2 regions of the Mesorhizobium sp. M1396 genome follow, and region 1 is predicted to be linked to the other one. Evidence: riboswitches for the same ligand, from Rfam matches in the RefSeq annotation. Region 1 holds a riboswitch; the other holds the start of a gene.
What was found. Region 1 has a riboswitch for thiamine pyrophosphate ahead of NKH02_RS27235 (YkoF family thiamine/hydroxymethylpyrimidine-binding protein). Riboswitches for the same ligand answer to the same signal wherever they lie in the genome.
Positions count from the first base shown of each region.

Region 1 (5,796 bases):
CGGCGGCGACGTGCCCAACGCCACCTACCGCAACCATGGCACCCACGCCGAAGCCATCGAGATCAATTTCGATCCGGCCATCATCAGCTATCGCACACTGCTGGAGCGCTTTTTCCAGATCCATGATCCGACGACCCGCAACCGGCAGGGCAACGATGTCGGGCTGAGTTACCGCTCGGCGATCTATTACACCAGCGACGAACAGAAGCGCGTCGCCGAGGACACTATCGCCGATGTCGATGCCTCGGGTCTGTGGCCGGGCAAGGTCGTCACCGAAGTGACGCCGGTCGGTCCCTTCTGGGAAGCCGAGCCTGAGCATCAGGACTATCTGGAGAAATATCCCAACGGCTACACCTGCCACTTCGTCAGGCCGGGCTGGAAGCTGCCGGTTCGCGAAAAGGCTGTTTTGTAGACTTCACAACCGGCGACTCGGCCATGCATTGCCGCTCGACGAGGTCGTCGAGCGACTTCATTGCACGCCAAACCCTTTCGGTCAGTGCGCCTTGTCGCCTCGGTGCAGTCGTCGAGCGCCGAATACAAAGACTGGCGCCATCTTAATACGCCACGTGGCAATCAAGCGCGGCTAGGAACAGGCCGCGGGTTTTTCATGCCTGCTGCGTTGGGTAGAGCGTCAGGATGTTGACGTTGACCCTTGGCGGTTGCGACACCGCGTAGAGCATGGCGGCGGCGATGTCCTCGCTCTCCAACTGCTCCATGTCGCCCAACCTTTGCTCGACCGCCAAGCGTACGTCATCGCGCATGTTGGCGGTGAATTCGGTCCTGACCGCGCCTGGCTCGATCACGGTGACGCGAATGCCATCCTTGCCGATTTCGCGGCGCAGCGATTCCGCCATGGCGCTGGCCGCGTGCTTGGTGCCGGAATAGACGACTGAAGGATGGATGTAGCGGCCGGTGCCCGACGAGACGATGATGATATGGCCTGATCCCTGCCGTTTCATCGCCGGAAGCGCTGCGTTGATCGTATAGAGCAAACCCAGAATGTTGATATCGACCATTGCCCGGTATTCACTCGTGGTGGTGTTCTGGAAAGGGGCGGCGACGCCGACGCCGGCGACATTGAACAGCATATCCAATCGGCCGTAGCTCTCCAGCACGCGACCGACCATGGCGGTTGCTTGCGCCTCGTCGGTGATGTCGGCCTCGATGGCCAGCACCTCGCCGCCGGCATCACGGATGCGCTTGGCCAAATCATCGAGCCGTTGCCGACGTCGCGCCGCGATCACGACGACCGCGCCTTGCGCCGCCAGAGCAAATGCTGTTGCCGCGCCAATGCCCGAGGAGGCGCCAGTCACCAGGGAGATTTTTCCATTGAGTTTCCGCATGTTGGTTGCTCCTGCTCAAAGAGAAGTTCAGATGCGCTCGATGCCGATGATCGGCATCATTCGAGATATGTCCTCAACCTAGGCAACAGACACCCTGCGGAAAATGCGATAGAATTCGATCATACTCATTGGAGAATCCGAGATAATGCGGGGTAGCGACTATGCGGAGCTGAAGGCCTTTGCCACTGTCGTCGCGCATGGCAGTTTTGCTCGCGCCGCGGAAGATCTCCGGATTTCCGCATCGACGCTCAGCCAGACGATCCGCCAGCTCGAAGCGCGGCTTGGCTTGCGCCTGCTCAACCGCACAACCCGCAGCCTCTCGCTGACCGAAGCCGGCGCGCGCCTACACGCGCGCTTCGCGCCGGCCATGGCCGAGATGGAGGCGGCGGTCGGCGATGCCATAGCCTTGCGTGGCATGCCAGCCGGCATCTTGCGCGTCCATATGCCCAGTGTTGCCGCCACCACCTATCTGGAGCCGGTGCTCGGCCGTTTTCACCAGGCTTGGCCCGACATCGTGCTCGATGTGACGATCGACGATGCCGCCATTGATAGTGTCGAGGCCGGCTTTGATGTCAGCGCCAGACTTGGTGAATTTCTTGAAGCCGACATGGTCGCCGTAACGCTCGGCGGCACCCAGCGCCAACTCGCCGTGGCCTCGCCGGAGTACGTCGCCCGTCACGGATCGCCGTCGGCACCCGCGGATTTGCACCAACACCGCTGCATCAACTGGCGCCGGCCGGGCAGTGCCGGTCCCTACAGATGGGAATTCGCCAGGGATGGCCAATGGTTTTCGGTCGCGGTCAACGGTCCGCTGATCGTCTCTAGCCGCGACATGGCGATTGCCGCCGCGGTGCAGGGCGTCGGCATCGCCTTCTGGGCGGAAGAGCTGGTACGTCCGCTGATCGATGCCGGCAAACTGGTGTCGCTGCTGGATGAGTGGTGTGCGACCTTTCCCGGCTGGTTCCTCTGCTATCAGAAGCAGCGCCATACGCCGCCGGCCGTGCGCGCCTTCGTCGATTTTCTGCGTCATGCACATGCCGGACGCCAAACGCTGCCGGGTGGCTGACGCGCGCGCCGCTTGAACAGGTCGATAATGCCAGCTTGGCCTTGTTTAGGAGTGCCCGGTTCCGCTGACGCCCAAAGAAGCAGCGGAGCATGGGCTCGCGGCTTCTTTGGTGGCCAGCAATGGCCTACTTACCGCAATGGTTGTCATTGACCGTCGGCGCAGAGGTGCCCGGCGACGTGTGGGTAGCGTCAGGCTGCGCGCCCTGCGGGCCGGCCGGGCAATTTCGATCTGCGTTCGAATTCATGTCGCCGGGCACGCCGGTCGTGCTGTTGGTTATGCCGGGGTCGACAGTACCCGGGCTGACCGTATTCGGCGAAGCCGGGGTGTTCGGCTCCACAGTCACCGACTTCCCGCTGCCGCTGCCATCGCCATTTGCGTTGTTGCTACCGGCGCTTTGCGCCATGGCTGACATGGCCAGACCGACGGTAAGAGCCGAAGCTGCGATGATTTTCATGAACATGGTTTGTCTCCATTTCTGTGAACTCGTCGCTTGTTTCTACGAAGGTGATCGCATTGCGACTGTGGGGACAACAGGTCGCGGCAGCGAAGGTTCCCGACAAAATTCAGCTCCAGCAGCATCGGCAGCTTCGACCCAAGAACCAGGCCTGGCGCAATGCTTTTTGGCGCAGCGCGCTGAAAAAATGGCTTTCACTTCAGTTTGATTGGTGCATTAACCCGCGCATCCACGGGGGTGCTCCGTACGGTCGGGGCTGAGACGGGGCGGCAAGCCCGCAGACCCTAAAAGCTGATCTGGGTAATACCAGCGGAGCGAGGCGGGCGATGTTTTCAGGCGCACAGATTTCCCTATATCCCATGGTCGACGATTTCGTCGGCGACATCCTTGGCGCGCTGGGCGGGCTGTGCGCGACCTCTTCGTGGCGGCGGCGCGCAGCGGCGAACTCGCGTGCTGTCGGCTACCATTTCGCGCGGCTGTCCGGGCGAGCCGGATGATCCGATCTGCCGCTCCGATGCGCTTGGCGGACCTGTCGGGCCACTCGGCCCACGTAGGGATGCGGCATCGCGGCGGTGCGCGGCGCCGGCGGCAGCGCAGTTCTCGCTCTACGTGATGGGCGCCGACGACAATATGGACGAGATCTACGGCTGCATCGATTTTCTCAAGCAGTCGGGCGTCTATGAGCGCTCCAGCATTTCTGCACGAAATTGCGCGGAGGCAACGCGGCGCGGCTATCAGTTCGCTGTTGATCCCGAGGAGGCGGGCAGCCCTATTGGTCGCCGCCAACAAGGACACGCTGACCAATCCGGCACTGATCGAGGCTTCACTGAAGATGCTGGTCGACGGCCATTATCTGCGCAGCCAAAGCGGCGCCATCGGGACGATGGATCCGGCCAAGATGGACGCGATCGGCGGCTATCTCTTCGCGTCGACCTTCGAGGAAATGGCTGGCCAATCAAAGAAGCTCACGAAGTGCGGCAGCTCTACGTCGGACACACAGATCAGCAGATCCGACTAATTCCGGACGATCTCATAGAGCAGAGTGGTTTTGATGTGTCGCCCGGATTCACCCTGCAGCGACAGGGCGGCTGCGTAGAGTTTTGCCACGGCCGGGCAGAGACCTTCGAAGTCCCGGCTGACATTGGCAATGGCAGTCATCTCGGCGGGAGTGCCGCCAGCATTGATGAAAGCGTCGGCCAGCAGCGACCAGTCTCCGTCGCTAGCAGCGGCGGCCGGCAGACCGCCATCCTTCGCTGCACCGAAGGCATGAAACAGGGTGGCGCCGACCTTGTCCATGTCGATCAGGAAATCCTGGTCCGGCGCGCTGAGCGCGTCCGGCCCTTCACGTAGGTAGTTGTTGCAGATGGCGGCGGTTTCCCGCGCCATGACATGGTTGAGCATATCCGATTGCGCACGCAGCGCATCGGCGGCTTTACCGTCCGGAGCCGAGGACAGCAGGGATGCGTATCTTCGCCTGAGATCGGCGACAGCCATCCTGCTCGCGTTTCGCACCTGTTCGACATTTCCAAGTCTGGCCACGGCCGTGATCTTTTCCACGACGGTGTCGTAGTCGTCTGGAAACTCCTGCTCGATTGCCTTGAAAATCTGGCTTCCCTGGCTCTGAATTTGTTGGCTTACCAGAGCTTTGGTCAGCGTTTGTGGATCTGGCGAACCCGCAACCGTCTGATAAAGATATTTACCGCCGGCAAAGCCGAGCGCCCAGGGCAATGCTTTTACCGCAACAAAGGACAAAGCGGCGACCGCCGCCACGCCTAAGGCTTTCCAACGCGACATCGACGGCCCTCCTGAACCTTGTCTCTATTTCGTCTCGAGGCTGCGCGCTTTCTTGCGGTCGGCCTCGGCTCGCTTGGGTTGCCCTTGGCGTCCCACGCTCTGCTCCGCACTTTGTAGGCGGCGGCGAAATCCGGTTTGAGCTTTATCGTCTGGCTCAAATCGGCGATGGCCCCGTCATAATCCGCCTTGCTGATCCGAATGACGCCCCGGCCCAAATAGGCAAAGGGGTTCTTGCGATCGAGGCTGAGGGCCTTTTCGAAATCACGCAACGCAGCGACGTCCTCATGCCTGCCCATCAAGATGAGGCCCCGATCGGCATAGACCCTTGCGTCCTTGGTATTGAGACTGATGGCCTTTCCGTAGTCAGCAAGCGCCCCGTCGTAATCTCTTTGGAAACCGCGGTTCTGACCACGGTCGTAGTAGGTATCGGCAAATTTCGGATTGAGCGTGATTGCCTGACTGTAATCGGCGATGGCATGAGCGTAGTCGCTCTTGGCCTCCCAGACCATCGCTCGGGCCAGATAGGCATCATGGAACGCCGGAGAGAGTGCAATCGCCTTGCCGTACATGGCTATGGCGCCGTCATAGTCGTCCTTTCCATACAGCGCTCGACCCTTGTTGAAGGTTTGCGCGGCGAGTGAAGTCCAACTCGGCCTGGTCGCTCGCTCGCCAGCCAGGCCAACGGCCTTGCCTGGCATCTTCGATGCGTTCGCTTCGTCTCTTGCAACCATCGCCGACTTGCGGCCCTTGCGGGCGGGAGCCATCTTTGGATTGAGCTTCAGCGCCTGGTCGAAGTCGGCAATCGCCGGGTCGTAGTCGCCCTTGGTGAACCAGACGGTGCCACGCGCAAAATAGGCCGGCGCATATTGCGGGTTGAGTTCGATCACGCGGCTGTATTCGGCGATGGCGCGATCGTATTTGCCTTTGTCGTAGAAGGCGTCGCCGCGATCCATGAAGACCTTGTGGTTCTTCGGATCCGAGCCGACGGCATCCGGCGCGGCACCGCCTTTCTTTAACGCAGCCACCGCCGCCTTGCGGACAACCGCGTAGTCCGCATTGTCCGGATCGAGCCTGATCGCCTGGCCGAAGTCGGCGATGGCCTCGTCATAGTCCTTCCTGTCGGCCCGCGCCATGCCGCG
Region 1 is NZ_JAMYLA010000052.1:32,824-38,619, forward strand. Features, by position in the region: gene msrA (peptide-methionine (S)-S-oxide reductase MsrA) at 1-412, shown strand, start outside; gene NKH02_RS27220 (SDR family oxidoreductase) at 606-1,343, opposite strand; gene NKH02_RS27225 (LysR family transcriptional regulator) at 1,489-2,409, shown strand; gene NKH02_RS27230 (hypothetical protein) at 2,534-2,869, opposite strand; TPP riboswitch at 3,087-3,199, shown strand; partial or broken gene NKH02_RS27235 (YkoF family thiamine/hydroxymethylpyrimidine-binding protein) at 3,190-3,591, shown strand; gene NKH02_RS27240 (hypothetical protein) at 3,636-3,881, shown strand; gene NKH02_RS27245 (hypothetical protein) at 3,878-4,657, opposite strand; gene NKH02_RS27250 (tetratricopeptide repeat protein) at 4,636-5,796, opposite strand, start outside.

Region 2 (5,796 bases), on a different contig from region 1:
CGCGATCGAGCCAGACGGTGGCGCGCGATACACGCTCGAGAAAGCGGCGGTCGTGCGAGATGACGATCAGTGCCGATGAGGTGCGGACGAGCTCCTCTTCCAGCCATTCGATCACCGAGAGGTCGAGATGATTGGTCGGCTCGTCGAGCAGCAGGATGTCGGGTTCGGGCGCCATGACGCGGGCAAGGGCCGCGCGCCTTGCCTCGCCGCCGGACAGGTCGTTCGGCCGCTCCTCACCCGAGAGGCCGAGATGCTCCATCAGATAGCTGGCGCGGTACGGGTCGTCGGCGGGTCCGAGTCCGGCCTCGACATAGGCGCGGACACTGGCAAAACCCTCCATGTCGGGCATCTGCGGCAAATAGCGGACGGTCGCCGAAGGCTGGCGGAACACCTCGCCGTCCTGCGGCTCGATCAGGCCGGCGGCGATCTTCAGCAGCGTCGACTTGCCCGACCCGTTGCGGCCGACCAGCGCGATCTTGTCGCCGGCAGAAGCGGTCAAGGCGGCGCCATCGAGTAGCGGCGTGCCACCGAAGGTCAGTTTTATCCCGTCGAGGTTGAGAAGGGGCGGGGCCATGTCAGCTTTCAGGTAAGGGAAAAGGATGAGCGAGCAGCATCGCGCGGCCGTGGCCGAGCGCGATTTCGAGGCGGCCCTTGACCTCATTGGAAATGGTCAGCGACGAACCGAACGCCACCTTGACGTGATTCAGTGGCCATTTGGCGCCATTGACGGTCAGGCCGGCGAGTTCGGAAAAGCCGAGCACCGAAAACAGCGTGCCGTCGGCATAGTCGAAACCGGCCCTGCCGTGGAGCAGGGGAACGCCCTCCTGGGCGCCGCTGGTCAGCAGCACCTCCGTTCCGGCCTCGGCAAGGCGCAGGGCAAGCGCAAGATGCAGGAAAGCGTGGTCGGCGCGCTTGCCGCCGAAGGCGCCGGCGAGCACCAGGCTGGTCGCGCCGAGCTCCAGTGCGGCTGCGATGGCCAGTTCGCCATCGGTTTGGTCCTTTTCCGCCGAGAAGGTCCGGCGGGGGACAGTGGCGAGATTTTCCGGCAGGTTGGCCGGCACGGAATCGAAATCCCCCACCCACAGTTCCGGGACTAGGCCGAGCAGCCGCGCATGGCCGATGCCGGCGTCGGCGGCAATCACGCGGGAGCCTTCGACCTGGCGGTCGAGCCGTGGCGTGCGGATGAGGTCGCCGCCAAGCAGGATGGTGAATGTGCTCATATCGTGTGGCCCTTACCAGCCTGGCACCGGAAACGGAAGGCGGCAAACTCCCACTTGCGTGAGGGATCGGCCGGGCCTATGTGTCGAAACGCTCTAACGGGGTGCCGGACGCGATCTTCGCGGACCGGCTGAGAGGCAGTCTCGCCAACCCGCTGAACCTGATCCGGTTTGTACCGGCGGAGGGATTAGACGTTTCGGACAGTCCGACGCCTCAATTCCTTTCAATTCGAACGAAGGAGGCGCCGATGCGCACGCTTTTATACGCTCTTGTCTCAGCCATGACCGTGGTCTTGTCCGGGCCGGCCTTGGCCAAGGACAAACTCACCGTCTACACATATGAGAGTTTCACCGCGGACTGGGGTCCGGGTCCGGTGGTGAAGAAGGAATTCGAGGCCGAATGCGGCTGCGATGTGGAGTTCGTCTCGGTCGCCGATGGCGTCGCGCTGCTCAACCGCGTCAAGCTGGAAGGCGCATCAACGAAGGCCGATATCGTGCTTGGCCTCGACACAAACCTTACCGCCGATGCCAAGGCCACCGGCCTGTTCGCGCCGCATGGCGCGGTGGCGGATGCCACTGTGCCGGGTGGCTGGAGCGACGACACTTTTGTCCCCTTTGACTACGGTTACTTCGCTGTCGTCTATGACACGGAGAAGCTGAAGAGCCCGCCGAAGAGCCTGAAAGAACTGGTAGAAGGCAGCGCCGACGACAAGATCGTCATCCAGGATCCGCGCACCTCGACGCCGGGCCTCGGCCTGCTGTTGTGGGTCAAGTCGGTCTATGGCGACAAGGCGCCGGAAGCCTGGGCCAAGCTGAAGGCGAAAGTGCTGACCGTGACGCCGGGCTGGAGCGAGGCCTACGGCCTGTTCACCAAGGGCGAGGCGCCGATGGTGCTGTCCTACACGACGTCGCCGGCCTACCACATGGTGGCGGAAAACACCGAGCGCTACCAGGCGGCCTCCTTCGAGGAGGGCGAGTACCTGCAGATCGAGGTGGCGGGCATCACCACGACAGGGGCGAAAAACCCACTGGCTGAGAAGTTCATGGCCTTCATGACCGGACCGAAGTTCCAGGATGCCATCCCGGAGACCAACTGGATGTTCCCGGCAGGGAAGACCGACAAGCCGCTCAACCCGGCCTTTGACAAACTGGTCAAGCCGACCAAGACCTTGCTGTTCAGCCCCGAAGAGGTCGCCACCAACCGCAAGGCCTGGGTAGATGAGTGGCTGACGGTGATGAGCAAGTAATTTGGTCCTATGATCGAAAGATGAGTGCCCTACGGCGCCCCCCTCTGTCCTGCTGGACATCTCCCCCACACGGGGGGAGATTGGCTGTCGTCGGCGATTTCGCCAATCGCCAACGTTGCTGGAATGAGCGAGGCGCGGAAACTGCCAATCTCCCCCCTTGTGGGGGAGATGTCCGGCAGGACAGAGGGGGGCGCGAAGGAACGCGGCCTTCGCTAAGAACCTCAAGTCAGGTGGTCCAGCGTGCAACGCGCGTCTGACCCCCGCATCAGCGCCGGCATCCTCGCGCTCGCCGCAATCGCGCTGCTCATCGGTGGCGCGTTTGCCGGCCTGCTTTTCGAAGGCGGCCACGACCTCTCGGGCGCCTGGGCAGCCTTCGATCCCTATCTGCTGCGCGTCGTGCGCTTCACGCTCTGGCAAGCGGCATTGTCGACGCTCCTCTCCGTCGTCCCTGCGCTGTTTGTCGCGCGGGCGATGTCGCGGCATCCACGCTTCCTTGGCCGCGCCTTCATACTGCAGATCTTCGCCATACCGTTGGCGCTGCCGGCCATCGTCGCGGCACTCGGCGTGCTGGCGCTTTATGGCCGCGCCGGCTATTTCGCTGGCGTGTTCACGGTGATCGGCGGTGGAAGCTGGCCGGGCATCTACGGCCTGTCGGGCATTCTCGTCGCCCATGTCTTCTTCAACCTGCCGCTGGCGACAAGGCTGTTCCTCGAGTCGCTGCAGACTATACCGGCCGACCAATGGCGGCTGGCGAGCCAGCTCGGCATTGCAGCGCGGCCGGCGTTCAGGCTGATCGAATGGCCAACGCTGCGTGCGGCATTGCCGGGTGTCGCCGGGCTAGTCTTCATGCTCTGCATCACATCCTTCACCATTGTGCTGACGCTCGGTGGCGGGCCGGCAGCGACGACGCTGGAGGTCGGCATCTACCAGGCGCTGCGCTTCGATTTCGATCCCGCGCGGGCGGTGACGCTGACGCTGCTGCAGATCGCCCTGACCTTTATCGTGGTGCTGGCACTGACGCGGCTGGGCGCCAATGTGGTCGGCGACACCAACCTGCCGGTTGCGCAACGCCGCTACCTCTCGGTCAAGAGGAGCGAGACCTGGCTGAACGCCATGCTCATCGTCTTGGCGCTGCTGTTCGTCGTCGGGCCGATGGCGGCGACGGTGACGGCCGGGTTGGGTGCCGATCTCGGCCGGCTGGCCGGCGAGGCCACCGTGCGGCAGGCGGCTCTGACCAGTGCGGGGCTGGCCTTCCTGTCCGCACTGCTCTCGGTGATGCTATCGCTGGCGTTGACCGTGGCGCGCCGGGCGCTGGCGTTGAACCGCTCGGCTGGCCCCCGGACAATGCTTGAGCATGCCACCGATACAGGCGCCGGCTTCGTCCTGGTCGTGCCGCCCATCGTCGTCGGCGCCGGCTGGTTCCTGTTGCTGCGCCATGTCGGCGATGTCTTCGCCATCGCCCCGGTCATGGTCGTCACCGTCAACGCGGTGATGGCGATGCCGTTCGCCCTACGGGCCGTCCGTCCCGCCTATGATGCGGCGAGCGAGCGTCACGAACGGCTCTGTGCACAGCTCGGCATTGCGGGCTGGAACCGGTTGGTGCTGGTCGACTGGCCGTCGCTGCGTCGGCCGCTCGCCACCGCCTTCGCTTTCGCCATGGCCCTGTCGCTCGGCGATCTCGGCGTCATTGCCTTGTTCGGCAGCGATTCCGTGCAGACATTGCCCTACCTTCTCCTGGCGCGCATGGGCAGCTACCGCACCGAGGATGCCGCCGGCCTGGCACTGCTGCTCGGCCTCGTCTGCCTCGCCCTGATCGTGGCGGCGCACTCGCTGGGAAGGGAGAGGATCCGGGATGCTTGATGGAAAGGCCAGCGGGCTTGAAAAAGGCGCGCCGGTGCGGCTGGACAAGGTGGCGTTCAGCTACGGCGAGACGCCGCTGGTCTTCGATGTCGAGTTCGCCACGTCGAAGATCACCGCGATCATGGGGCCGAGCGGGTCGGGCAAGTCGACGCTGCTCAATCTGGTCGCCGGCTTCGAGATGCCACAGTCGGGCCGCGTGCTGATCGGCGGCGCCGATGTCAGCGCCGAGCCGGCCTCGGTGCGCCCGGTATCGATGGTGTTCCAGGAGAACAACCTCTTCGCCCATCTTTCCGTCGAGCAGAATGTCGGGCTCGGCCGCTCGCCAGCCTTGCGGCTGACCGAAACGGACCGCGCCGCGATCGCCGAGGCGCTTGCGCGAACCGGCCTTGGGGGCAAGGAAAAGCGCCTGCCGCGCGAACTTTCCGGCGGGGAGCGCCAGCGCGTCGCATTGGCCCGCGTTCTGGTGCGCGACCGGCCGGTGCTGCTGCTCGACGAACCCTTCGCCTCGCTCGGGCCCGCTTTGCGCGACGACATGCTGGATATGGTCGCCGCCGTTCATGCCGAGCGGAGCATGACGGTGCTGTTTGTCACCCACCAGCCTGAAGACGCCCGCCGTATCGGCGAACACATAGTGTTTCTCGACAACGGGTTGGTGGCGGCAGTCGGCAAAGCGGATGATTTCTTCACCGGGGCTGGTCCGGAAGCGTTCCGGCGCTATATGGGCGCGAGTGGCGGTGTATCACGAGATATTGCCCGGAAGCGGACATAATTTACGGTCAAACCGACTCCAGGCGATGTGGCGCTTGCTTGCCATGACTGGAGGAGTGTGGCTAGGTCCGCCCTACTGGTCCGGCACAGGCCGTGATTTGCCTGCAGCATCCGCCGCTCGTGCCCTAAGGGACGGGCAACGGATGCTGCAGCCGTTTGAGATAGCGCATGACATGTTCCGAAAATCGCCCCCGGTTTTCGTGGTCATGCGCCGGGACCCGAAAGGAAGCCGTTCTGGCGATCGGCGTTGATAGACTACGAATGAATCCGCTGGCGCGTTTTCTTGCGTTGGCCGGCTTTGCCGTGGCGCTGGCGAGCTGCCAGATGTTCATGCCGCCGGAAGTACAGGAGTCCGGCTTCCAGCCTTCCGACAAGCCGATCACGGTCGACAATGTCGGCGCCAACAACAAGCTCGCCGAACTGGCCAAGGCGCAGCACCCGCGCATTCTGGCGACTTATGGCGGTGAATATTCCGATCCCAAGCTTGAGCGCATGGTCGCCAAGGTGGTCGGCAATTTGACCGTGGTGTCGGCCAACCCGACGCAGACCTATCGCATCACCATCCTGAATTCGCCCAACGTCAACGCCTTCGCGCTGCCGGGCGGCTATCTCTACATCACCCGCGGCCTGCTGGCGCTGGCCAATGATTCGGCGGAGCTTGCCGCTGTCATCGCGCATGAGATGGGCCACGTCACCGCCAATCA
Region 2 is NZ_JAMYLA010000012.1:88,222-94,017, reverse strand. Features, by position in the region: gene NKH02_RS10290 (ABC-F family ATP-binding cassette domain-containing protein) at 1-574, opposite strand, end outside; gene NKH02_RS10285 (thiamine diphosphokinase) at 576-1,220, opposite strand; TPP riboswitch at 1,308-1,422, shown strand; gene thiB (thiamine ABC transporter substrate binding subunit) at 1,466-2,464, shown strand; gene thiP (thiamine/thiamine pyrophosphate ABC transporter permease) at 2,705-4,324, shown strand; gene thiQ (thiamine ABC transporter ATP-binding protein) at 4,317-5,093, shown strand; gene NKH02_RS10265 (M48 family metalloprotease) at 5,354-5,796, shown strand, end outside.
Region 2: linked by a shared signal. The riboswitch ahead of thiB (thiamine ABC transporter substrate binding subunit) and the one ahead of NKH02_RS27235 (YkoF family thiamine/hydroxymethylpyrimidine-binding protein) in region 1 are both predicted to bind thiamine pyrophosphate.